Verminephrobacter eiseniae EF01-2: one gene and its partners. The protein of the gene in region 1 interacts with the protein of each later gene in a pairwise test. Links are inferred from orthologs where the notes say so. Each region holds a gene or a part of one and is shown in the gene's direction. Other genes may lie near its edges.

Region 1 (7,636 bases):
TGCTGCTGGTCAAGACCATCAAGGGCTACGGCATGGGCAAGGCCGGCGAGGGCAAGAACACCGTGCACCAGACGAAAAAGCTCAGCGACGAAGACATACGCTACATCCGCGACCGGTTCAACATCCCGATCCCGGACAGCGAACTGCACAAGATCCCGTACTACAAGCCCGCCGACGACACGCCCGAAATCAAGTACCTGCACGAGCGCCGCCAGGCGCTGGGCGGCTACCTGCCCAAGCGCCGGCCCAAGGCCGACGAGCACTTCACCGTGCCGGCACTGGAGACCTTCAAGGCCGTGCTCGACCCGACAACCGCAGGCCGCGAAATCTCCACCACCCAGGCCTATGTGCGCGTCATCACACAGTTGCTGCGCGACCCGGCCCTGGGCCCGCGCGTGGTGCCCATCCTGGTCGACGAGGCCCGCACCTTCGGCATGGAAGGGCTGTTTCGCCAGATCGGCATCTACAACCCCAAGGGCCAGTTGTATACCCCGGTCGATCGCGATCAGGTCATGTACTACAGGGAAGACAAGGCCGGCCAGATCCTGCAAGAGGGCATCAACGAAGCCGGCGGCATGGCCAGTTGGATCGCTGCGGCCACCAGCTACAGCACGAACAACCGCATCATGGTGCCGTTCTACGTGTACTACTCGATGTTCGGTTTCCAGCGCATCGGCGACCTGGCCTGGGCCGCCGGCGACATGCAGGCGCGCGGCTTCCTGCTGGGCGGCACCTCGGGCCGCACCACGCTCAATGGCGAAGGCTTGCAGCACGAAGACGGCCACAGCCATATCCTGGCCAACACCATTCCCAACTGCGTGAGCTACGACCCCAGCTTCGCGCACGAAGTGGCCGTGATCATGCACCGCGGCCTGCAGCGCATGGTCGAGCAGCAGGAGAATGTCTTTTACTACATCACGCTGCTCAATGAGAACTACGCGATGCCGGGCCTGACGGATGGCACGCAAGAGCAAATCATCCAGGGCATGTACCTGTGCCAGCCCGGCGCCGCAGGCGAGCAGCGCGTGCAACTGCTGGGCTCGGGCAGCATCTTGCGCGAAGCGCTGGCCGCGCAAACCCTGCTGGCCGCCGACTGGGGGGTGCAGGCCGATGTGTGGAGCTGCCCCAGTTTCAACGAACTCACCCGCGAAGGCCAGGACGCCGAGCGCTGGAACCTGCTGCACCCGTTGGCGGCGCCGCGCCAGCCGTTCGTGGCCCGGCAACTGGGCCGCAGCACCGGCCCGGTGGTCGCGTCCACCGACTACATGAAAGCCTATGCCGAGCAGATCCGCCCGTTCATACCCAAGGGCCGCAACTACAAAGTGCTGGGAACCGACGGCTTTGGCCGCAGCGACTTTCGCAGCAAGCTGCGCGAGCATTTCGAGATCGATCGCCACTACATCGTCCTGGCCGCGCTCAAGGCGCTGAGCGAAGACGGCCTGCTGCCCGCCGACAAAGTGGCACAGGCGCTGGCCAAATACGGCATACAGGCCGACAAGACCAACCCGCTGTACGCATAACCGGAGACAAGCATGGCATTGGTAGACATCCAGGTCCCGGACATCGGGGATTTCGACGAGGTCGGCGTGATCGAATTGCTGGTCAAGCCGGGCGACACCATCAAAGTCGAGCAATCGCTGATCACCGTCGAGTCCGACAAGGCATCGATGGAGATTCCATCCAGCCACGCAGGCCAGGTCAAGGAACTGCGCGTGCAGGTCGGCGACAAAGTCAAGGAAGGCTCGGTGCTGCTGACGCTCGAAGTGGCAGGTGCAGCAGGTGCAGCAAATGCAGCAGGTGCGACTGAGCCGGCCACCCCGACCGCTGCCGCGGCTGCACCCGTTGCGGCACCGGCATCGCCGTCCACGGCTGCGGCACCGGCCGGCGCAACGCCACCAGCCATTCCCGCCCAGCAGCCAAGCCCGGCCATGGCCAGCCTGCCGCATGCCTCGCCGTCGGTGCGCAAGTTCGCCCGCGAACTGGGCGTGCCCATCGCGCAAGTCAAGGGCACGGGCCCCAAGGGTCGCATCACGCTGGACGACGTGCAAGCCTTCACCCGGCAGGTGATGAGCGGCGCCATGCAGACCCAGGCACAGGCGGCCCGGGCGCCCGCCGCCGGCTCCGCTGTGGGCTTGGACCTGTTGCCCTGGCCGAAGATCGACTTTGCCAAGTTCGGCCCCGTCGAGCGCAAGGAACTAGGCCGCATCAAGAAAATCAGCGGCGCCAACCTGCACCGCAACTGGGTGCTGATCCCGCATGTCACCAACCATGACGACGCGGACATCACCGAGTTGGAAGCCTTCCGCGTGCAGTTCAACAAGGAAAACGACAAGAGCGGCATCAAGGTCACGATGCTGGCCTTCATGATCCGGGCCGCCGTGGCCGCGCTCAGAAAATTCCCGGAATTCAACGCCTCGATCGACGGCGAACAACTGGTGCTGAAAAACTACTTCCACATCGGTTTTGCGGCCGACACGCCCAACGGCCTGATGGTGCCGGTGATCCGCGACGCCGACCAAAAGGGCATCGTGCAAATCTCGCAAGAGATGGCCGAACTGGCCAAAAAGGCCCGCGACGGCAAGCTGGCCCCGGCCGAGATGAGCGGCGCGGGCTTTAGCATCTCCTCACTCGGCGGCATTGGCGGGCGCTACTTCACGCCCATCATCAACGCCCCCGAGGTCGCCATCATGGGCGTGTGCAAAAGCCGTCTGGAGCCCCAGTGGGACGGCAAGCAGTTCGTCCCGCGCCTGATGCTGCCGCTGAGCCTGAGCTGGGACCACCGCGTGATCGACGGCGCAGCCGCCGCGCGCTTCAACCTGTACTTCGCCTCGCTGCTGGCGGACATGCGCCGCATCATGATGTAACGAAAGGGCAACGCCATGGCAATCATCGACATCAAGGTGCCCGACATCGGCGACTTCAGCGAAGTGGCCATCATCGAAGTGCTGGTCAAACCCGGCGACACCATCCGGGCCGAGCAAAGCCTGGTCACCGTCGAGTCCGACAAGGCTTCGATGGAAATCCCCAGCAGCCACGCCGGCGTGGTCCAGGAACTGCGCGTGCAATTGGGCGACAAGGTGGCCGAAGGCTCGGTGCTGCTGACACTGCAAGAGCCGCAGCACGCCCGCAGCGCGGCATCTGAACGCCAGCCGGTGGCAGCGCATGATCGACAAACGCCATCTGCCATCGATGTGCAAGCATCGAACTGGGCGGGAACGGCCGATCTGGAATGCGACCTGCTGGTGCTCGGCGGCGGCCCCGGCGGCTACTCGGCGGCCTTTCGCGCCGCCGACCTGGGCCTGAAAGCAGTCATCGTCGAGCGCTACGCGACACTGGGCGGCGTATGCCTGAACGTGGGCTGCATCCCCTCCAAGGCGCTGCTGCATGTGGCGGCCGTGATCGACGAAGTGCGCCACCTGTCGACGGCAGGCATCGACTTTGGCGCGCCAGAGGTCAACCTCGAGCGCTTGCGCGGCCACAAGGAAAAAGTCATCGGCAAGCTCACCGGCGGCCTGGCCGCGATGGCCAGAATGCGCAAAGTAACCACCGTGCGCGGCTACGGCGCCTTTGTCGGCGCCCACCATCTTCAAGTGCAAGAGACCACCGGCGCCGGCCAGGAGCAGACCGGCAGCAAGAAAATCATCGCCTTCAAAAAAGCCATCATCGCCGCCGGCAGCCAGGCCCTGCGCCTGCCATTCATGCCCGAAGACCCGCGCGTGATCGACGCCACCGGCGCGCTGGCGCTCAAGGAAATCCCCAAACGCATGCTGATCCTGGGCGGCGGCATCATCGGCCTGGAAATGGGCACGGTGTACAGCACCCTGGGCGCGCGCCTGGATGTGGTGGAAATGCTGGACGGCCTGATGCAGGGCGCCGATCGCGATCTGGTCAAAGTCTGGCAAAAAATGAACGCCCACCGCTTCGACCGCATCATGCTCGGCACCCAAACCATAGGCGCCCAGGCCAGGCCCGAAGGCATCGAAGTCAGCTTTGCCCGCGTCGCAAAAGAGCACCCGTCCGCCCCGCAGACCGACCTGCAGACCTACGACCTGGTGCTGCAGGCCGTCGGCCGCAGACCCAATGGCAAGCAGATCGGAGCCGAAAAAGCCGGGGTGACCGTCACCGACCGGGGCTTCATCGATGTCGACAGACAAATGCGCACCAATGTGCCGCATATCTTCGCCATCGGCGACATCGTGGGCCAGCCGATGCTGGCGCACAAGGCCGTGCACGAGGCGCATGTGGCGGCCGAAGTCATCGCCGGTGAACTGCAGGGCGACAAGGCATTGGCCGGCGCCGCATTCGACGCCCGCGTGATCCCGAGCGTGGCCTACACCGACCCCGAAGTGGCCTGGGTGGGCCTGACCGAAGACCAGGCCAAGGCCCAGGGCATCCGGGTCAAAAAGGGCCTGTTCCCCTGGACCGCCTCGGGCCGCGCCATTGCCAACGGCCGCGACGAGGGCTACACCAAGCTGCTGTTCGACGACGCCCCCGAAGCCCGTGGCCACGGCAAAATCCTGGGCGGCGGCATGGTCGGCAGCCACGCCGGCGACATGATCGGCGAAATCGCCCTGGCCATCGAAATGGGCGCCGACGCAGTGGACATCGCCAAAACCATCCACCCCCACCCCACGCTGGGCGAAAGCATAGGCATGGCGGCGGAGATTGCGCATGGCAGTTGCACGGATGTGCCGCCGGTGAAAAAGTAATTCCGTTGGCGGGCCGCCCCTGGTCGTTGATCTTCGGCAAGGGCCGGCCGCTGGCGCTGGCATCGCCGGCCTTTGTCACCGGTCTGTGTCACCAGCGACTTCCATGCCGGGTGCGCCGCCGTGCTTGCAGGGACGGGCTTCGCTACGCCGATGGCTGATGGCCGATAGCACGAGCACGCTGGCTGGCGCCGGTGCTCGAAGCCGCTGCGCCGTCGCCGTGGCCGATCTGCACGCACCGCTCGCAGCGCGCCGGTAGGTGTGCGACGAACGGTGCCGCGTGCTGCGCTGCAACAGCGGCCGTGTCGGATCAGCCGGATCAGCCGGATCAGTCGTACCGTTGCCCGATGCGCATCAGCTCGGGTGTGCCGATCACTGCATTGAGCGCATCGAAGTCCAGCATCTGCCCGCGCCACGGCTGCGTGGTGCGGTGCCGGTGCAAACTCGCGTAGTAGCCCTGCAGCGTGTGCACCACGGCGCGCGCCGTGCCGCCCGGGAAGATGGCGATGCGAAAACCGCGCCTTTGCAGCGTGTCTGCATCCTGCAGCGGCGTCTTGCCGCCTTCGACCATGTTGGCGAGCAGCGGCACGCGGTGCGCGAAGCGGCGGCAGGCCGCATCCATCTGCCCGGGCGAGCGCAACGCCTCGATGAAGAGCGCGTCCACGCCACATTCAAGGTACGCCTCGGCGCGGTCGAGCGCCGCTTGCAGTCCCTCGACCGCTACCGCGTCGGTGCGCGCCAGGATCAGCGTGTCGTTCGACGAGCGCGCATCGAGCGCGGCCTTGAGCTTGCCCGCCATCTCGCGTTGCGGCACCAGGGCCTTGCCGTCGAGGTGCCCGCAGCGCTTCGGGAAGGTCTGGTCCTCGATCTGCACCATGGCCGCGCCCGCGCGTTCGAAGCCGCGCACGGTGCGCTGCGTGTTCAGCGCGTTGCCAAAGCCGGTGTCGGCATCGACGATCACCGGCAGGCGCACGCGCTCGGTGATGTGCGCGAGCGTGTCGGCCACCTCGGTGAAGGTGGCCAGGCCGATGTCGGAGCGGCCGAGCCGGGTGTAGGCGATCGACGCGCTCGAAAGGTAGAGCGCCTCGAAGCCGGCCTGCTCGGCCACCAGCGCGCTCAGCGCGTCGTACACGCCCGGGGCCAGCAGCACATCGGGCGCCGCCAGCCGGGTCTTGAAGTCGCGGGTCGTCATGATGTGGGCGCCTCCCTGGATTGAACGATCGTGGTGGCGGTGCGCGCCGCGATGTAGCCCCCGGCGACCGCGCTCAGCAGACCATTGCCGGAGAGATAGCCCGATGCCGCATCGCCCGAGACGCCGCCCGCCGCGCCGCCTGCTGCCAGCAGGTTGGCCAGGGGCGTGCCGTCCCGGCGCAGCACACGCATGTCGGGCGCGGTGTCGAGGCCGCCCTGGGTGTGAAAGAGCGCGCCGGTCACCTTGACGGCGAAGTACGGCGCATCGAGTCCGCGCGCGAACACGCGGCCATCGGGTGCAGCCGACGCAGCGCGCACTGTGTCGAGCGTGCGTTGCAGCACCGAGGGCTTGCAGCCGATGCAGTCCGCCAGCGCGGCCACCGACGGGCAGCGGCGCAGCGCGCCCGCCGCCTCGGCCTCGCAAAAGTCGGGAAAGCTGCGCGCCAACGCCAGCAGCGGCGCATCGAACAGGTTCCACGCAATGCCCTGCGGCTGCGCCAGCACATGCAGCGCAGCCTCGGAGTAGCCCTGCGTCTCATCGTGAAAGCGCTGCCCCGCGCCGTTGACCTGCACCGCGCCGGCCATCATCACGGCCCACGACATCAGCGCGCCATGCGGCGTGACCCACGAGCCGTGCCCCTGGTAGCCGCCGAGGTCGCGCAGCCGCGCGCCCAGCGACCGGCCCCAGGCAATGGCGCTGCCGTCGTTGCCGACATGGCCGCAGAACCTGGCCTCGGCCATCTCGGGCAGCAGCGTGCGCACCATCTGCGCATTGCCGCCGAAGCCGTTGCAGGCAAGCAGCAGCGCGGCGCAACCGAGCGTCTCGCGCCGGCCGTCGGGGCGCAGATAGTCGATGCCGAGCACGCGCTGCGCGCTGTCGAGCACCAGCGTATCGACCACGGCCTGCGTCAATATCGGGATGCCTGCCGCCCCGGCGGCCGCGTGCAGCACCGCCATCAACGCCCGGCCCGTCTTCTGCGGCAGCGCGTGCATGCGGCGCACGCTGTGGCCGGGATAGAGAAAGCCGTCGAGCAGCAGCCATTCGAGGCCGTGGCGCTGCTGGAGCGCATCGAGCGCAGGGCCGATGGCCGTTGCATACGCATCGACCAGCGCCGGCGCCGCGCGGCCGCGCGCCTTGGCCTGGATGTCGGCGGCAAAGCGTGCGGCGCTGTCGCCGGTCACACCGTGCGCGCGCTGCGCGCGCGTGCCAGGCGCGGGGATGAAGCCCGAGGACAACGCCGTCGATCCGCTCGGCAGCGCATCGCGTTCCAGCACGACACAATCGACGCCGGCATCGTGGAGCATCAACGCGGCCGTAAGCCCGCAGGCGCCGCCGCCGACGATGGCCACCGCGACATGCACATCGGCCTCGACGCGCGCCGCCCGGCGCATGGTTCGCAGCGGTCCGTTCATGCCAGCGAATCGATGAAAGGCGCGCACGCGGTGACCTCGGCCACATTGCGCATATCGGCCAGCGCGGTCTGGTGGCGCTTTGCGCCGAAGGCAGCGCAACCGTCGGCCAGCACCAGCGTGCGGTAGTCGCGCATCTGCGCATCGCGCACCGTGCTGGCCACGCCGCCGTTGGTGACGATGCCGCAGACCGCCACGGTGTCGATGCCCGCGCGGCGCAGCACCCAGTCGAGCTGGGTATTGAAGAAGGCCGAGTACATGACCTTGCTGATCGTCACATCGACCAGGCCCGCGAGCGCGTCGACATTGGCCTGGCCCCAACTGCCGGG
Region 2 (7,706 bases), 260 kb from region 1 along the record:
AGCGATATCGAGGCGTAGCAGCCCCGGGCCTGCATGTCCCGGACGAACCGGACATTGTCCAGGTCGAACCGGTGCATCACGTAGAAGTAGCCGTTCTGGGCCATCCAGGCGCAGATTTTTTCGTCCACCACGGTTTTCATGTTGGCCGGCACCACGGGGATGCGAAACGAGCGCTCGCCCAGCCGCACGCTGGTGTCGCATTCCGAGCGGCTGCGCACGCGGCATTTGCGCGGCAGCAAAAGGACGTTGTCGTAGTCGAAGATTTCCATCGGATTCCAAGCTCCATCGAGTGGGCGCGCGCTGCAAAACGATCCCGGTTGCGCCGGGTGCTTTCTACAATGGCTGCATGTTCCCACAAGACCCGCTCCCGGATGCCCCATCGGCCGCATCCCCCCTTCTGGTCCATCTGAACCCCGAGCAACTCGCCGCCGTGACGCTGCCGGCCGGCCATGCGCTGATCTTGGCGGGGGCGGGGTCGGGCAAGACGCGGGTGCTCACCACGCGCATCGCCTGGCTGCTGCAAAACGGCCATGCCAGGCCCGGCAGTATCCTGGCCGTGACCTTTACCAACAAGGCCGCCAAGGAAATGGTGGCGCGCCTGTCGGCGATGCTGCCGGTGCATGTGCGCGGCATGTGGATCGGCACCTTCCACGGTCTGTGCAACCGCCTGCTGCGTGCGCACCATCAGGCTGCGGGCCTGCCGCAGACCTTTCAGATTCTGGACACGCAAGACCAGCTTGCCGCCGTCAAGCGCCTGTGCAAGCAACACAACGTTGATGACGAGCGCTTTGCGCCCAAGGATTTGGCGCACTTCATCGCCAACTGCAAGGAGCAGGGCCTGCGCCCGAACGATGTGCAGGGCCAGGACAGCAACACCCGCAAGAAGATCGAGATTTACCAACTCTACGAAGAGCAATGCCAGCGCGAGGGCGTTGTCGATTTTGGCGAGCTGATGCTGCGCAGCTACGAACTGTTGCGTGACAACGATCACCTGCGTGCGCATTACCAGCGCCGCTTTGCCCATATCCTGGTCGACGAGTTCCAAGACACCAACCAACTGCAATACGCCTGGCTCAAGCAGTTGGCAGGCAATGTCGTGGACGGGCGCTACCAGGCGCACGGCAGCGTGCTGGCCGTGGGCGACGATGACCAGAGCATCTACGCCTTTCGCGGTGCGCGCGTGGGCAACATGGCCGACTTCGTGCGCGAGTTCGGCGTGCAGCAGCAGATCAAGCTCGAACAGAACTACCGCAGCTACAGCCATATCCTGGACTCGGCCAACGCGCTGATCAGCCACAACAGCAGCCGCCTGGGCAAGAACCTGCGCACCACGCAAGGCCCCGGCGAGCCGGTGCGGGTGTACGAGGCGAGCTCCGATCTGGCCGAGGCGCAGTGGATGGTCGACGAGATCAAACAACTGCTGCGCAGCGACGGCTTCGAGCACCGGGAGATCGCCGTGCTGTACCGCAGCAATGCGCAAAGCCGGGTGATCGAATCGGCGCTGTTCAATGCCGGCGTGCCTTACCGCGTGTACGGTGGTCTGCGCTTTTTCGAGCGTGCCGAAATCAAGCATGCGCTGGCCTATCTGCGCCTGCTGGAGAACCCGCAGGACGACACCAGCTTTGCGCGCGTGGTGAACTTTCCGCCGCGCGGCATTGGTGCGCGCAGCATCGAGGTGCTGCAAGATGCAGCCCGCGCCGCCGGCTGCTCACTGTACGACGGCGTGAGCGCCGTGCCCGGCAAGGCGGGCATCAACCTGGGCGCATTCGTGGCGCTGGTCGATGGCCTGCGCGCGCAGACACGGGGGCTGAATCTGCGCAGCATCATCGAGCAGATGCTCGAATCCACGCGACTGGTGGCGCACTTTTGCACCGAAAAGGAAGGCGCCGACCGCATCGAGAACTTGCAGGAACTGATCAATGCAGCGGAGAGCTTCGTCACGCAAGAGGGCTTTGGCCGCGATGCCGTGGCCTTGCCGCTGGATGAGCATGGCGGCGCTGCACCGCCCAAGCCACCGATGCCCGGCATCGTGGACGCCGACACCGGCGAAACCCTGTCGCCGCTGGCCGCCTTCCTGACCCATGCCGCACTGGAGGCGGGCGACAACCAGGCCCAGGCCGGACAGAACGCCGTGCAACTGATGACCGTACACGCCAGCAAGGGGCTGGAGTTTGATGGTGTGTTCATCGGCGGCATGGAAGAGGGCCTGTTCCCGCACGAGAACGCGGCCAGCGAGCGCGACACTCTGGAGGAAGAGCGTCGCCTGATGTACGTGGCCATCACCCGCGCGCGCCGGCGCCTGTATCTGAGCCATTCGCAAACGCGCATGTTGCATGGCCAGACCCGCTACAACATCAGGAGCCGTTTCTTCGACGAACTGCCTGAGGCGGCGCTCAAGTGGCTCACACCCAAGCGCCAGTCCTTTGCCGCGCTTGCTTCTCATTCAGGAGCAGGCAGTGCATATTCTTCCAGTGCCAGGCAGTCATTCGGTTTCAAATCCGCAGGTGCTGAATCAGGGGTCTTTGCCCATCTGCCGGTGCCGCCGCGCAAGGGCGCGCCCGCGCATGGTCTTGCCGCCGGCATTGCCGTGTTTCACACCAAGTTCGGCGAAGGCAAGGTGCTGGCCCTTGAAGGCAGCGGCACCGATGAGCGTGCCCAAGTCCATTTTGCGCGCCACGGCAGCAAATGGCTGCTGCTGTCGGTGGCCAAGCTGACGGTGGTGGATTGAACGCGGGGGGCGCCATCGTGCCAGGACAGCGTCATCGGTGGGCTACGCCGAAGCGCTCGGCCAATGAGGAAGACGCTTGTCGAGTGTCCACAACCGGGCGCCTGGCGTGATCAGGGTGGGCGCCAGCAGCGACATGTCCACCACACCAATCCACACCCCAACCCGCACAGCCTCTCGCGCTCGATGAAGACCCTGACCTCGCCCAAGCCCGCCAGATTGCAAGGCTGCAACAGGCATAGGAGAGCGGAATAAGCAACGGCCCATGTTGCGGGGTGGAGTCCCGGCCCGAGCGGGGGCGCGGGACGCCAGGGGGCCTGGTCAGCGTCTTGCCTTGAAGTTGGTGAATATGCTGGTCTGGACTTTGCGGATGGCTTGCGGCAGCGCATCAGGCGCCACCATGGTCTTGATGGCTTCGTTGTCCAGGAAGATGGACTTGTTCTCGGCCACGTCCTTTGTCACGAACTTCAGCGAGGCTGCGTTGGGATTGGCGTAGAACACTTTGTTGGTCAGCGACGCATGCACTTCGGGACGCAGGATGTAGTTGATGAACAAATGGGCGTTTTCCACATTCTGGGCGTCCTTGGGGATGGCCATGGTGTCAAAGAACAGGGTGGCGCCGGACTTGGGCACCAGTGCCTCGATCACGACGGGCGTTTTGGTCTTGGCAGCGGCCGCGCGGCTGCGGGCGATGTTGATGTCGCCCGAGTAACCCATCACCAGACAAATGGCGCCACTGGCCATTTCCTCGATATAGCCCGACGACGAGATGCGTGTGACGTAGGGGCGGATGGCCTTGAGCACTTTGCCGGCAGCCTCGTAATCGGCAGCGTCCTTGCTGTAGGGGGGCTTGCCGGCGTACAGCAAGGCGATCGGGAGCACTTCGGAAGCCGAGTCCAACACGCTGACACCGCAACTCTTGAGCTTGTTCACGTACTTCACGTCAAACAGCAGGTCCCAGGCGTTGTCCGGCATCGGCATGTCGCCCAGCGCCTTCTTGACTTTGTTCACGTTGATGCCCACCGTGACATAGCCCCACAGCCAGTCCACCAGGTATTCGTTGCCGGGGTCGAGCTTGTTCAACTGCTCCAGCAGCCCTTTGTCCAGATTGCCCCAGTTGCTCAGCTTGCTCTTGTCGAGTTTTTGCAGCAGACCGGCCTCGATCTGGGTCTTGGCAAAGTGGGAGCCGGGCACGACGATGTCATAACCGGTCTTGCCGGCGACCAGTTTGGCGTGCAGGATTTCGTTGTTGTCGAAGTTGTCGTAGCGGACCTTGATGCCGTACTCTTTCTCGAAGTTCTTGATGGTGTCGTCGGCGATGTAGTCCGACCAGTTGTAGATGTTGAGCACCTTGGATTCTGCAGCATGCGCGCCCACGGCAATGCACAGGGCAGTGGTCAGCAGCGCCAGCGTGGCGCCCCAGTGTTTAAAGCTCTTGGTCATTGCAATCAATCCTCTTGGAAGGAGATGGGGATGGGGATGGAGGGAGCGTCTGCGCCAGCGGCAGGGTGAAAATAATATCAGAGCATTTGCCACCGACGGCGTGCCATCAGCTACACAGTTGCAACATTGGCGCGGGCTGTATAGCCACCAGACAGCGGGTATCCCAAGTTCTGCAATGACTGCTCAGAGGTCGGCAGCGGCTGGTGCAATGAAGCCAAGCGCATGATGAAAATTTCAGGCGTGGGCCTGCTCACGGCGACTGCGGCTAGTGTCGCGTCACCGATCAGATGTCGTAGGCTGCACGCAGCCATCGGAGCGCAGCGCAAGGCGCATAGCGCGGCCAATACCGAGCGTATTGGCAAGCGATGCAACGCCGCGATGCGCTTCGATGGCCAGCGCAGACCGACAGATGATCGGTGACGCGACACTAGTCACGATGGGCCATGTCAGCGCCAAGCAACCCGTGCAGCGAGCAGCGAGCAAGGGGCCATCGCTCTACGGCGAAGTTACGGCGAAGCAGCGGAAGACTTGTCCACCTTACCCTTCAACTCCTGATAGTTGAAGATACGCTGCCAGCTCAGCCGGCCAACGGTATCGCGAGCGGGCGCAAGAGCCGAGCCGCTGCCGGCGCCTGCACCACCGTGCGTTGGTGGAACCGCAAACCTGAGGACTTCACGCTGGCGCCGGCCCGTGCTATCGGCCGCCGTCACCCGGGCCTGGTCACTGGACACCACAACCGCCGGCCCGAGGAAACCCTGGGTGGAAGAGACATAACCTGCCTTGGCATTGCCAATGATCAGATAGTACCGATGACCACCGCCCAAGGCATTCGAGCAAGCGCCGGAGCCCCTGGCCGGAGGAATCTTCGACTGCACGAGCGCCGACAGATCGCCCAAATCCAGCGCCGCCTGGTCGATGCGCTCGCCGGAGACAGGCAAATCAAAGAACCAACCGGCGCGCGTGGCGACATCCGCGTCGGAACGGGGACGCCCCCAGCGGAAAGCGCGCACCGACACGGACCGATTGCCCGTATCGACAACCCCCTGCTGAAGACGCCCGCGGCCCGCAATGGCGCTGACCGCCGGACTCGCATCGGCGCGCGTCGAGCCATTGTCATAAATGACATACACCGACTGCCCGAACGTTGACGCACCGTCGGGCACCTCCAGATACTTGCCGGTGCCCACCACCACGTAGAACGTCTCCACCCCCCCGACGACCGGGCCGACAAAAACGGCAGGCGCCGCAAAGAGCGGCTGCACCTGCCCGTCATCGGAGCGCGCGCTATACAGCGGATAGGGCGCAGGACTGGCCGCCGTACCCTGGTCGAAAAACGACAACCCATTCATGCTCCACTTGTCCGTCCCCTTGCCCGCGAACTGCAGCCGCCAGAGCTTGCCATGCAGGTCGCCCACATAGATATCCGTCACCTCGCCCTGGATACCGTACAGGGCGCTGAAATTGGCCAAACCCGGGGCAACGGTGCGCGCCAAACCGGGATCGGTGGGCAGGGACACCTTGAAGTAATTGTGCCCCGGGAGCCAGGCCTGACCGGCAGGCTTGTCCAGCGCCAACAAAAACAGCGCCGGGCGGCCCGAGCCGGGCTGCGGCTGGTTGTCATCGGGCACATGGTTGTTCACACCGCTGCCCACCACGGCAAACCAGCGATACACGGCAGCCTGGCGGCGGCCATTGCGCATCGGCGCGTTGGTCCTGATCTTCATGATCCGGGGTGAACCGAGCACCTGACCCATGTCCGGGTCATCGGCGCGCGTGAATTCCCACATCACGTGGCTGGAATCGAAACGCGCCGGGTCCGACACATCCAGCGCAAACACACCGGCGCCACCGGCGCCGGTGCCCGAGACCAGCACCGTTTTCCAATCGCGGGCACTGGAATTGCCAGGGCCCACCCAGGCCTGGGCCACCACCGAGGGGGCATCCACATAGCTCTGGTGATGGTTGCGAAAGCCCGGCTCCGTCAGCGCGGACAGTCTGGGCACGAGCCAACTGGGAATATAGGCAAACAGCTCATCGCCCGTGTTCGCATTGAACGCATGGAGCATGCCGTCATTGGCGCCGACGAACACGGCCGGCGTGCGCGCGCCGTACTGTCTGCGAAAGTCCGCATACCCGGCGCCGGGGAATACGTTCGACGGCGGGCCGGAATACGAAATATTGGAGTTCACGATATCCCCCAGCAGGGAACTGCGCAGCCGAAACGGCGCCCCCTCCTTGCTGCGATCGCCACGCAGGTAAGCGATCCGGTCGGCGCCGGCCGCGCCGCCAAAGTGCAGCGCCAGCGATCGGAGGTCGATGTCATCCCGGGTGAACCTGCTCGCCACCGGGACCGGGTGGCGCCCTGGCCTGCCCACATGGATATTGCGGCGCGCGGGCGGCATCCGGTCGAGTTGCTGCGCCGCCCGCCAAAGGGGCGGCAGAATCTCCAGCGCCTGGCTGGCATTGTGGCCGATCGGCTCGGCCACGACATCGCCACTCCAATCGCCGGTGTCGAACCGGGCCGAATACATGACCGAGCCCTGGCTGAGCTGGCTGCCCGTGTTCAGGCGCGCACCGGCCGCACTGCGCATGCCCATCGATGCGCGGTAGAAAATCCGGTCGAAAGCGCTGAGCAGGCCGCGCGCGGGCGCCGGGCCTGCCGGGTCGAGGAAATGGTAGGCGCTGGCTTCGCCGGGCTGCTCGGGTTTTTGCCAGACATCATCGATGAACTGGCCGTGCCGGTCCCTGAACGGATGGACGTTGGCATCATGCGGGCCGGGACGCGCCAGAGCGGTCTCGAAGCCGCCATATTTGGCGGCCATGAAGAACTGGTTGCGGGTGCGGCGGGTGGCCGCATCGCTTTGCAGCCCTGCCTCATTGACATCGAAAGCCCAGGTCTTGACCCGCAGGCCCGGGCGCTGTTTGTCCGGTTGCGCGCTCCAGCCGGCGCCGCGAATGTCGTTCGTTCTGGCCCAATACGCCAGGCCGATGATCGGTTTGGTGAATGTCCAGTGCCCGGTATGGGGGTTGCCGCTGGCGCTCTCGAAGCGCTTGATGGCCTCGCGCCAGTGATCGATGTCGGGAATGTTGCGCGCTGCGTCGGGGCCGGGCAGGGCATGGTGTTCATGCGTGTGTATGTCCCCGACCAGCAGGATGTGGCTTTTGACGCACGAGTAATCACTGGCATTCGTGCGCCCGGCGCCATACGGGTCGTCCCACTGCGTGTAGACCGGATAGCCATCGGCCAGGGCGCCATTGGCAGGAACGCCTGCGATGGCACGGGGGTCTGGCGCAAGTCCCTGCAAATACCGCAGCGCCTCGTAATGCAGTTCGCCGACGGGGTCCAATTCCTTGTACAGGCCAGGCACAGCGCCGGTGCGGCCAAACTTGTTCAGATAGTTGATGACCCCGCTGATGGCGGGCGTGCCGGGCATGGACCCCGGTGTAGACCCCGGTATAGGCCCCGGGTTGGCGATGAACACGCCGGTGTCCTTGTCCCACTCGGCATGCGCGTTGCTGCCGGAGATCTGGCCGTTGA
Region 3 (7,658 bases), 2.2 Mb from region 1 along the record:
GCTGCTTGTGGTTCGGCTCCAGCGGGGTGGCCTGGCCGATGCGCAATGCCAGGCGCGGGCCGTCGCGCAACAGGAAAAACAGCAGGTACAGCATGACGCCGAAACTGACGATGAACTCCAGCGTGTTTTGTCCGATGTTCAGCGCCTGCGTGGCCAGGAACTGGCTGGCCTGGACGGCAACGGCGGAGAGCCTTTGTTGCCATTGCCCGACGGAGGTCAGATGCAGGCCGTCGAGCAGGTTGACGGCCCAGGCGGGCAGGGCGGCGATCACTTGCTGCAGATACAGGCCAAAGTCGATCTGGCCGGTGTACACCCGCTCATAGATCACCGTCGCTTCCTGGGCCAGCGAGACGGTGATCGCCGCCAGCGGCAAGATGACGACGATCAGGCACAGTGCCAGCGTGCACAGCGCTGCCAGCGTTGGGCGCCCGGGCATGCGATCGAGCAGCCGGCGGTGCCAGGGCGCAAACAATATGGCCAAGATCACGCCCCAGAAAACGGCCCCGTGGAACTGCCACAGGATGGCGCCGAAGGCGATGGTGACGAGGATCAGCAGCAGCACGAAGGCTTTGTCCTGAAGATGGTGGGGCGTCATGTTCGAGCGTGGCAACGACAATGGATGGAATGTACGCCAGTGCGCCGTCCCGCAAATAGCTGCACAAAATGAAATCGCTGTGTTTTGTCTCGGGACAAGGCGCAAATCATCGTAATACCGATACCGTGCAGGGGTGTGGCGATGATTTGCAACACCGCCCTGGCGCGAAGGGCGCTTCCTTCATGTGCAGTTATTTACGGGACGATACACCAGGCGGGGCTGCGGCAAGTCCCCGGGCGGATGATCGGTGGCACAATGCGCCGTGTACCAAGGCCCTTCCCCAGCCACAGTCGCATCCGCCAACCGGTCCAGCCGTGTCGCGGAAGGTTTTCCAACCAACTCATGCTTTCCGCAGGAAAGCGCAGGTCAGCGCATCATGAGCGATACGGCATCCGTCTACCAAGCCTATCAAGGCAACACCTACCTGTTCGGCGGCAACGCGCCCTATGTCGAAGAGTTGTACGAGAACTATCTCGGCAACCCCGGCAGCGTCCCGGACAACTGGCGCGAGTATTTTGACGCACTCCAGCATGTGGCTGCCGTCGACGGCAGCCATGCCCGGGATGTGCCCCATTTGCCGGTCATCAATGCCTTTGCCGAGCGCGCCAAGCAGGGGGGCACCAAGGTGGTCGTGGCCACGGGGGCGGATTCGGAACTGGGCCGCAAACGCACGGCTGTGCAGCAGCTGATTGCGGCGTACCGCAATGTGGGCCAGCGCTGGGCCGATCTCGACCCGCTCAAGCGCACCGAGCGCCCGGTGATTCCCGAACTCGATCCGGCGTTCTATGGCTTCAGCGATGCCGACCAGGAGACGGTGTTCAACACCAGCAACCTGTTCTTCGGCAAGGAGACGATGCCTTTGCGCGAACTGCTCAATGCGCTGCGCGAGACCTACTGCGGCTCGATTGGCGCCGAGTACATGTACGCCACCGACCAGAACCAGAAACGCTGGTGGCAGCAGCGGCTCGAAGCCATACGCAGCAAGCCCAGCTTTGGCGCGGACAAGAAGCAGCACATCCTGGAGCGGCTGACCGCCGCCGAGGGCCTGGAGCGTTTCCTGCACACCAAGTATGTCGGGCAAAAGCGCTTCTCGCTCGAAGGCGGCGAGAGTTTCATTGCCTCGATCGACGAGTTGATACAGTCGGCGGGCGCCAAGGGGGTGCAGGAAATCGTGATCGGCATGGCCCACCGTGGCCGCTTGAATGTGCTGGTCAACGTCATGGGCAAGATGCCCAAGGATTTGTTTGCCGAATTCGACCATACGGCGCCCGAAGACCTGGCTGCCGGCGATGTGAAGTACCACCAGGGCTTCAGCTCCGACGTGACCACCCCGGGCGGCCCGGTACACCTTTCGCTGGCTTTCAATCCGTCGCACCTGGAGATCGTCAACCCGGTGGTCGAAGGCTCGGTGCGCGCGCGCATGGACCGCCGGGCCGACCCGCAAGGCCAGCAGGTGCTGCCGGTGCTGGTGCATGGTGACGCGGCATTTGCCGGCCAGGGGGTGATTCAGGAAACGCTGGCGCTGGCACAGACCCGGGGCTACTCCACCGGCGGCACGGTGCATATCGTGATCAACAACCAGATCGGTTTCACCACCTCCGACCCCCGCGATAGCCGTTCCACGCTGTACTGCACCGATGTGGTCAAGATGATCGAGTCGCCGGTGCTGCATGTCAACGGCGATGATCCCGAGGCCGTGGTGCTGGCCACCCAACTGGCCCTGGAGTTCCGCATGGAGTTCCGCAAGGATGTGGTCGTGGACATCGTCTGCTTTCGCAAGCTCGGCCACAACGAGCAGGACACGCCGGCGCTGACCCAGCCGCTGATGTACAAGAAGATCGGCGCGCATCCGGGCACGCGCAAGCTCTATGCCGACAAACTGGCTGCGCAGGGCCTGGGCGAGACCTTGGGCGATGACATGGCCCGGGCCTACCGCCAGGCGATGGATGCCGGCAAGCACACGGTCGATCCGGTGCTGACCAACTTCAAGAGCAAGTACGCGGTCGACTGGAGCCCCTTCCTGGGCAAGAAGTGGACCGACGCTGGTGACACCGCGATTCCGCTGGCCGAGTGGCGGCGCCTGGCCGAGAAAATCACGCTGATTCCTGGCAGCGTGACCCCGCACCAACTGGTCAGGAAGGTCTATGACGATCGCGCCGCGATGGGCCGTGGCGAACTGCCCGTGGACTGGGGCATGGGCGAGCATATGGCGTTTGCATCGCTGGTGGCCAGCGGCTACGCGGTGCGGCTGTCGGGTGAGGACTGCGGCCGTGGCACGTTCACGCACCGCCACGCCGTGGTGCATGACCAAAAGCGCGAGAAATGGGACATCGGCACCTACACGCCGTTGCAGAACGTGGCCGAGAACCAGGCGCCGTTCGTCGTCATCGACTCCATCCTCTCCGAAGAGGCGGTGCTGGGCTTTGAATACGGCTACGCCTCGAACGACCCCAATACCCTGGTGATCTGGGAAGCCCAGTTCGGCGACTTCGCCAATGGCGCGCAGGTGGTGATCGACCAGTTCATCGCCTCGGGCGAAGTCAAATGGGGCCGCGTCAACGGCATCACGCTGATGCTGCCCCATGGCTACGAAGGCCAAGGCCCCGAGCACAGTTCGGCGCGTCTGGAGCGCTTCATGCAAATGGCGGCCGACGCCAACATGCAAGTGGTGCAGCCGACCACGGCCAGCCAGATTTTCCATGTGCTGCGGCGCCAGATGGTGCGCGCGCTGCGCAAGCCGCTGATCATCATGACGCCCAAGTCGCTGCTGCGCAACAAGGACGCCACCTCGCCGCTGTCCGAGTTCACCAGGGGCGGCTTCCAGACGGTGATTCCCGAGCAGGACGAAGCCATCGTCAAAAAGGCCGCCAAGGTCAGGCGCGTGCTGGCCTGCTCCGGCAAGGTGTACTACGACCTGGTCAAAAGGCGCAGCGAGAAGGCCATCGATGATGTGGCGATCCTGCGCGTCGAGCAGTTGTACCCGTTCCCGCACAAAGCCTTTGCCGCAGAGCTCAAGCGCTACGCCCAGGCCATCGATGTGGTCTGGTGCCAGGACGAGCCGCAGAACCAGGGCGCCTGGTTCTTCGTGCAGCACTACATCCACGAGAACATGCACGAAGGCCAGAAACTGGGCTACTCCGGCCGCGCGGCATCGGCATCGCCTGCCGTCGGATACTCGCACCTGCACCAGGAGCAGCAAAAGGCGCTGGTCGATGGCGCGTTCGGCAAGATCAAGGGCTTTGTGCTGACCAAATGAACGCCACTGCGCACGGCAAGCGAAAACCCTCATCCCCATGGTTCCCGAAGTCCCCGAAGCATTCCGAAAGAAGAACTGGTATGGCCATCGTAGAAGTCAAAGTCCCCGCACTGTCCGAATCCGTGGTCGAGGCCACCTTGCTGGCGTGGAAGAAAAAGCCCGGCCAGGCCGTGGCAATCGATGAGATTCTGATCGAGATCGAAACCGACAAGGTGGTGCTGGAAGTGCCTGCGCCCGCCGCCGGCCTGCTGGCCGAGATCGTTCAGGGCGACGGCGCCACGGTCGCCGCCGAGCAGGTCATTGCCCGCATCGACACCGAAGGCCGGGCGGCAGCATCGGCTGCTTCGGCAGTTTCGGCCGCAGCAGCCACTGTGGCGCCGGCCGCAGCCCAGGCAGCGAAGGCCGGCGTCGCCATGCCGGCCGCCGCCAAACTGCTGGCCGACCACCAACTGTCCGCCGCGTCGGTGCCGGGCACGGGCAAGGACGGCCGCGTGACCAAGGTGGATGTGCTCGGTGCCGTGGCCCGCGGCGCAGCCGCTACGACATCCTTCGCAGCCGCTACGACATCCTTCGCAGCCGCTACGACACCCTTCGCCGCCGCTGCGACACCCTCGGTTGCTGCAACACCCCCCGCATCCGCGACGCCCGCCATCCCGACCGGCGTTCCCGCCAAGGTCCTGCCCCAGGTGCCGGCGCCCGCATCCTCCAGGCCGCAGTGGGGCGAGCGCCCCGAGCAGCGCGTTGCGATGAGCCGTCTGCGTGCCCGCGTGGCCGAGCGCCTGCTGCAATCGCAGTCGACCAACGCCATCCTGACCACGTTCAACGAAGTGAACATGGCACCGGTGATGCAGATGCGCAAGAAGTTCCAGGACGCATTCACCAAGGAGCATGGCGTGAAGATCGGCTTCATGGGCTTTTTCGTGAAGGCGGCAGTGCATGCCCTGAAGAAATACCCGGTGCTCAACGCGGCCGTCGATGGCAACGACATCGTCTACCACGGCTACTTCGACATCGGCATCGCCGTCGGCTCGCCCCGTGGTCTGGTGGTGCCGATACTGCGCAACGCCGACCAGATGGGCTTTGCCGACATCGAAAAGAAAATCGCCGAGTTCGCCCAGAAGGCCGCGGACGGCAAGCTGGAAATTCAGGAGCTGACCGGCGGCACCTTTTCCATCTCCAATGGCGGCACTTTTGGCTCGATGCTGTCCACGCCCATCATCAACCCGCCGCAGTCGGCCATCCTGGGCGTGCACGCCACCAAGGACCGCGCCGTGGTGGAGGACGGCCAGATCGTCATCCGCCCGATGAACTACCTGGCCATGTCTTACGACCACCGCATCATCGACGGCCGCGAAGCCGTGCTGGGCCTGGTGGCGATGAAGGAGGCGCTGGAAGATCCTGCGCGCCTGCTGTTCGACATCTGAGCGGGGTCTTCCATGAGCCAAGCATTCGATGTGATCGTCATCGGCGCCGGCCCCGGTGGCTACATTGCCGCGATCCGCGCCGCCCAACTGGGCTTGAACACCGCCTGTATCGATGCGTCGCAGAACGACCAGGGAGGGGCCGCTCCGGGCGGCACCTGCACCAACGTGGGCTGCATTCCGTCCAAGGCGCTGCTGCAATCGTCCGAGCATTTCGAGCAGGCAACGCATTGGGCCGACCATGGCATCACGGTCGCCGGCGTGCAGATCGATGTGGCCAAAATGCAGGCCCGCAAAAGCGCCGTGGTCCGGCAAAACAACGATGGCATCCAGTACCTGTTCAAGAAGAACAAGGTCCGCTTCTTCCATGGCCGCGGCTCGTTCGTGCAGGCCGTCGAGGGCGGCTATCGGATTGCGGTGCAAGCGCTGGCCCAAGGCGCGGCGCCAGAGTTGTTGACCGGCAAGCAGATCATCGTGGCCACCGGCTCGAGCGCGCGCGCGCTGCCCGGCACACCGTTTGACGAAGAACGGGTGCTGTCCAACGACGGCGCATTGCGCCTCGCCGCAGTGCCCAAGAGGCTGGCCCTGATCGGCGCCGGAGTGATCGGCCTGGAAATCGGCTCCGTGTGGCGCCGCCTGGGCGCCGAGGTCACCATCCTCGAAAGCCTGCCGACTTTTCTGGGCGCGGTCGACGAGCAGATCGCCAAAGAGGCGAAAAAGGCTTTCGACAAGCAGGGCCTGGCGATCGAACTGGGCGCGCAGGTCGGCCAAGTCTCGGTCGGCAAGAAGGGGGCGCAGGCGGTGCACATTGCCTATACCGACGCCAAGGGCCAGGCGCAGGCGCTGGACGTGGACCAACTCATCGTAGCCATAGGCCGGGTGCCCAACACCCAGGGTCTGAACGCCGAGGCCGTGGGCCTGCCGCTGGACGAGCGCGGCGCGCTGGTGGTCGACGCCGACTGCAAAACCCCGGTGCCCGGCATTTGGGCGGTGGGCGACGTGGTGCGCGGCCCGATGCTGGCGCACAAGGCCGAGGAAGAGGGCGTCGCCGTGGCCGAGCGCATTGCCGGCCAGCATGGGCATGTGAACCTGGGCACCATCCCCTGGGTCATCTACACCCACCCCGAAATCGCCTGGGTGGGCCGCAGCGAGCAGCAACTCAAGGCCGAGGGCATCGGGTACCGGGCCGGCGTCTTCCCCTTCCTGGCCAATGGCCGCGCACGCGCGTTGGGTGATACCGCCGGCATGGTCAAAATGCTGGCCGATGCCGGCACCGATGAAATCCTGGGCGTGCACATCGTAGGCCCGCAGGCCAGCGAACTGATTGCCCAAGCCGTGCTGGCCATGGAGTTCAAGGCCAGCAGCGAAGACATCGCGCGCATCTGCCATGCCCACCCCACATTGAGCGAAGCCATCAAGGAAGCGGCCTTGGCCGTGGACAAGCGCACGCTGAACTTCTGATGTCTGCATAAAAACGGCCGCAGGCGCATGGTTCAGATGCGCTTGTAGCCATCGAATGAATAGCCGCCATCCAGTGAGCATCGAACAGGCGTATCGGGCCGAACTGGCCGCCAAGGGCTATCGAAGCGACCCCGCCCAATTGCGCGCAGTCGCGGCCCTGCAGCGCTGCGCCGATGACTGGGTGGCGTACAAGGCGCGGCGCTCGAACGCCATCAAAAAGCTGATCAACCGCCCCGCGCTCCCGCGCGGCGTTTACCTGCACGGCGGGGCCGGGCGTGGCAAGAGCTTCTTGCTGGACTGCTTTTTCACCGCCGTGCCCGTCAAGCGCAAGGTGCGGTTGCACTTTCACGAGTTCATGCGCGAAGTGCACCGCGAACTGGCGCTGCTGCAGGGCACGGTGAACCCGCTCGACCGGCTGGGCGAGCGCATGGCCCGGCGCTACAAGCTGATCTGCTTCGATGAGTTCCATGTCGCGGACATCACCGACGCGCTGATCCTGCACCGCTTGCTGACGGCGCTGTTCGACAACGGCGTGGGCTTTGTCACCACCTCCAACTTCAGGCCCGACGAACTGTACCCGGGCGGCCTGCACCGGGAGCGCATCCTGCCGGCGATTGCCCTGCTCGATGACAGGCTGGAGGTGGTGAACGTGGACAACGGCACCGATTACCGCCGGCAAACGCTGGAGCGGGTGGTGCGCTACCACTGCCCCGCAGGGCCGCAGGCGGACGCCGCCATGCAACAAGCCTTCGATCGGTTGGCCGAAGTCCCTGACGAAGACCCGGCATTGCAGATCGAAGCGCGCACCATCCTGGCCCGCCGCAAGGCCGGCGGCCTGGTCTGGTTCGACTTCAAGACCCTCTGCGCCGGCCCCCGCTCACAGAACGACTATCTGGAGATCGCCACCCGGTTCCACACGCTGCTG

The links.
Region 2: the proteins of lpdA (region 1) and VEIS_RS08270 interact in binary tests that used the Escherichia coli proteins (3 or more experiments, as listed by UniProt). The link is inferred for Verminephrobacter eiseniae EF01-2 from one-to-one orthologs.
Region 3: the proteins of lpdA (region 1) and odhB interact in binary tests that used the Escherichia coli proteins (3 or more experiments, as listed by UniProt). The link is inferred for Verminephrobacter eiseniae EF01-2 from one-to-one orthologs.

What each region holds. Positions count from the first base shown.
Region 1 is NC_008786.1:2,144,598-2,152,233, reverse strand. Bases 2,328-5,294 are described here. They hold lpdA (dihydrolipoyl dehydrogenase), read left to right. Parts: upstream 2,328-2,879; coding sequence 2,880-4,709; downstream 4,710-5,294. Other genes in these bases: VEIS_RS09365 (isocitrate lyase/PEP mutase family protein), read right to left, coding at 5,035-5,294; aceF (dihydrolipoyllysine-residue acetyltransferase), read left to right, coding at 2,328-2,864. In the rest of the region: aceE (pyruvate dehydrogenase (acetyl-transferring), homodimeric type), read left to right, coding at 1-1,520; more of aceF, read left to right, coding at 1,533-2,327; more of VEIS_RS09365, read right to left, coding at 5,295-5,898; VEIS_RS09360 (FAD-dependent oxidoreductase), read right to left, coding at 5,895-7,310; VEIS_RS09355 (cysteine hydrolase family protein), read right to left, coding at 7,307-7,636. UniProt on the Escherichia coli protein: Lipoamide dehydrogenase is a component of the glycine cleavage system as well as of the alpha-ketoacid dehydrogenase complexes.
Region 2 is NC_008786.1:1,889,247-1,896,952, forward strand. What follows is about bases 1-3,037. They hold VEIS_RS08270 (UvrD-helicase domain-containing protein), read left to right. Parts: upstream 1-346; coding sequence 347-2,728; downstream 2,729-3,037. Other genes in these bases: VEIS_RS08265 (GMP reductase), read right to left, coding at 1-269. In the rest of the region: VEIS_RS08275 (extracellular solute-binding protein), read right to left, coding at 3,047-4,168; VEIS_RS25835 (hypothetical protein), read right to left, coding at 4,279-4,596; VEIS_RS08280 (pilus assembly protein), read right to left, coding at 4,675-7,706. UniProt on the Escherichia coli protein: A helicase with DNA-dependent ATPase activity. Unwinds DNA duplexes with 3'-5' polarity. Translocates on single-stranded DNA with 3'-5' polarity. Initiates unwinding more efficiently from a nicked substrate than double-stranded DNA.
Region 3 is NC_008786.1:4,360,361-4,368,018, reverse strand. What follows is about bases 3,115-6,103. They hold odhB (2-oxoglutarate dehydrogenase complex dihydrolipoyllysine-residue succinyltransferase), read left to right. Parts: upstream 3,115-3,931; coding sequence 3,932-5,275; downstream 5,276-6,103. Other genes in these bases: lpdA (dihydrolipoyl dehydrogenase), read left to right, coding at 5,288-6,103; VEIS_RS19260 (2-oxoglutarate dehydrogenase E1 component), read left to right, coding at 3,115-3,851. Also shown: VEIS_RS19265 (AI-2E family transporter), read right to left, coding at 1-595; more of VEIS_RS19260, read left to right, coding at 972-3,114; more of lpdA, read left to right, coding at 6,104-6,733; cell division protein ZapE, read left to right, coding at 6,807-7,658. UniProt on the Escherichia coli protein: E2 component of the 2-oxoglutarate dehydrogenase (OGDH) complex which catalyzes the second step in the conversion of 2-oxoglutarate to succinyl-CoA and CO(2).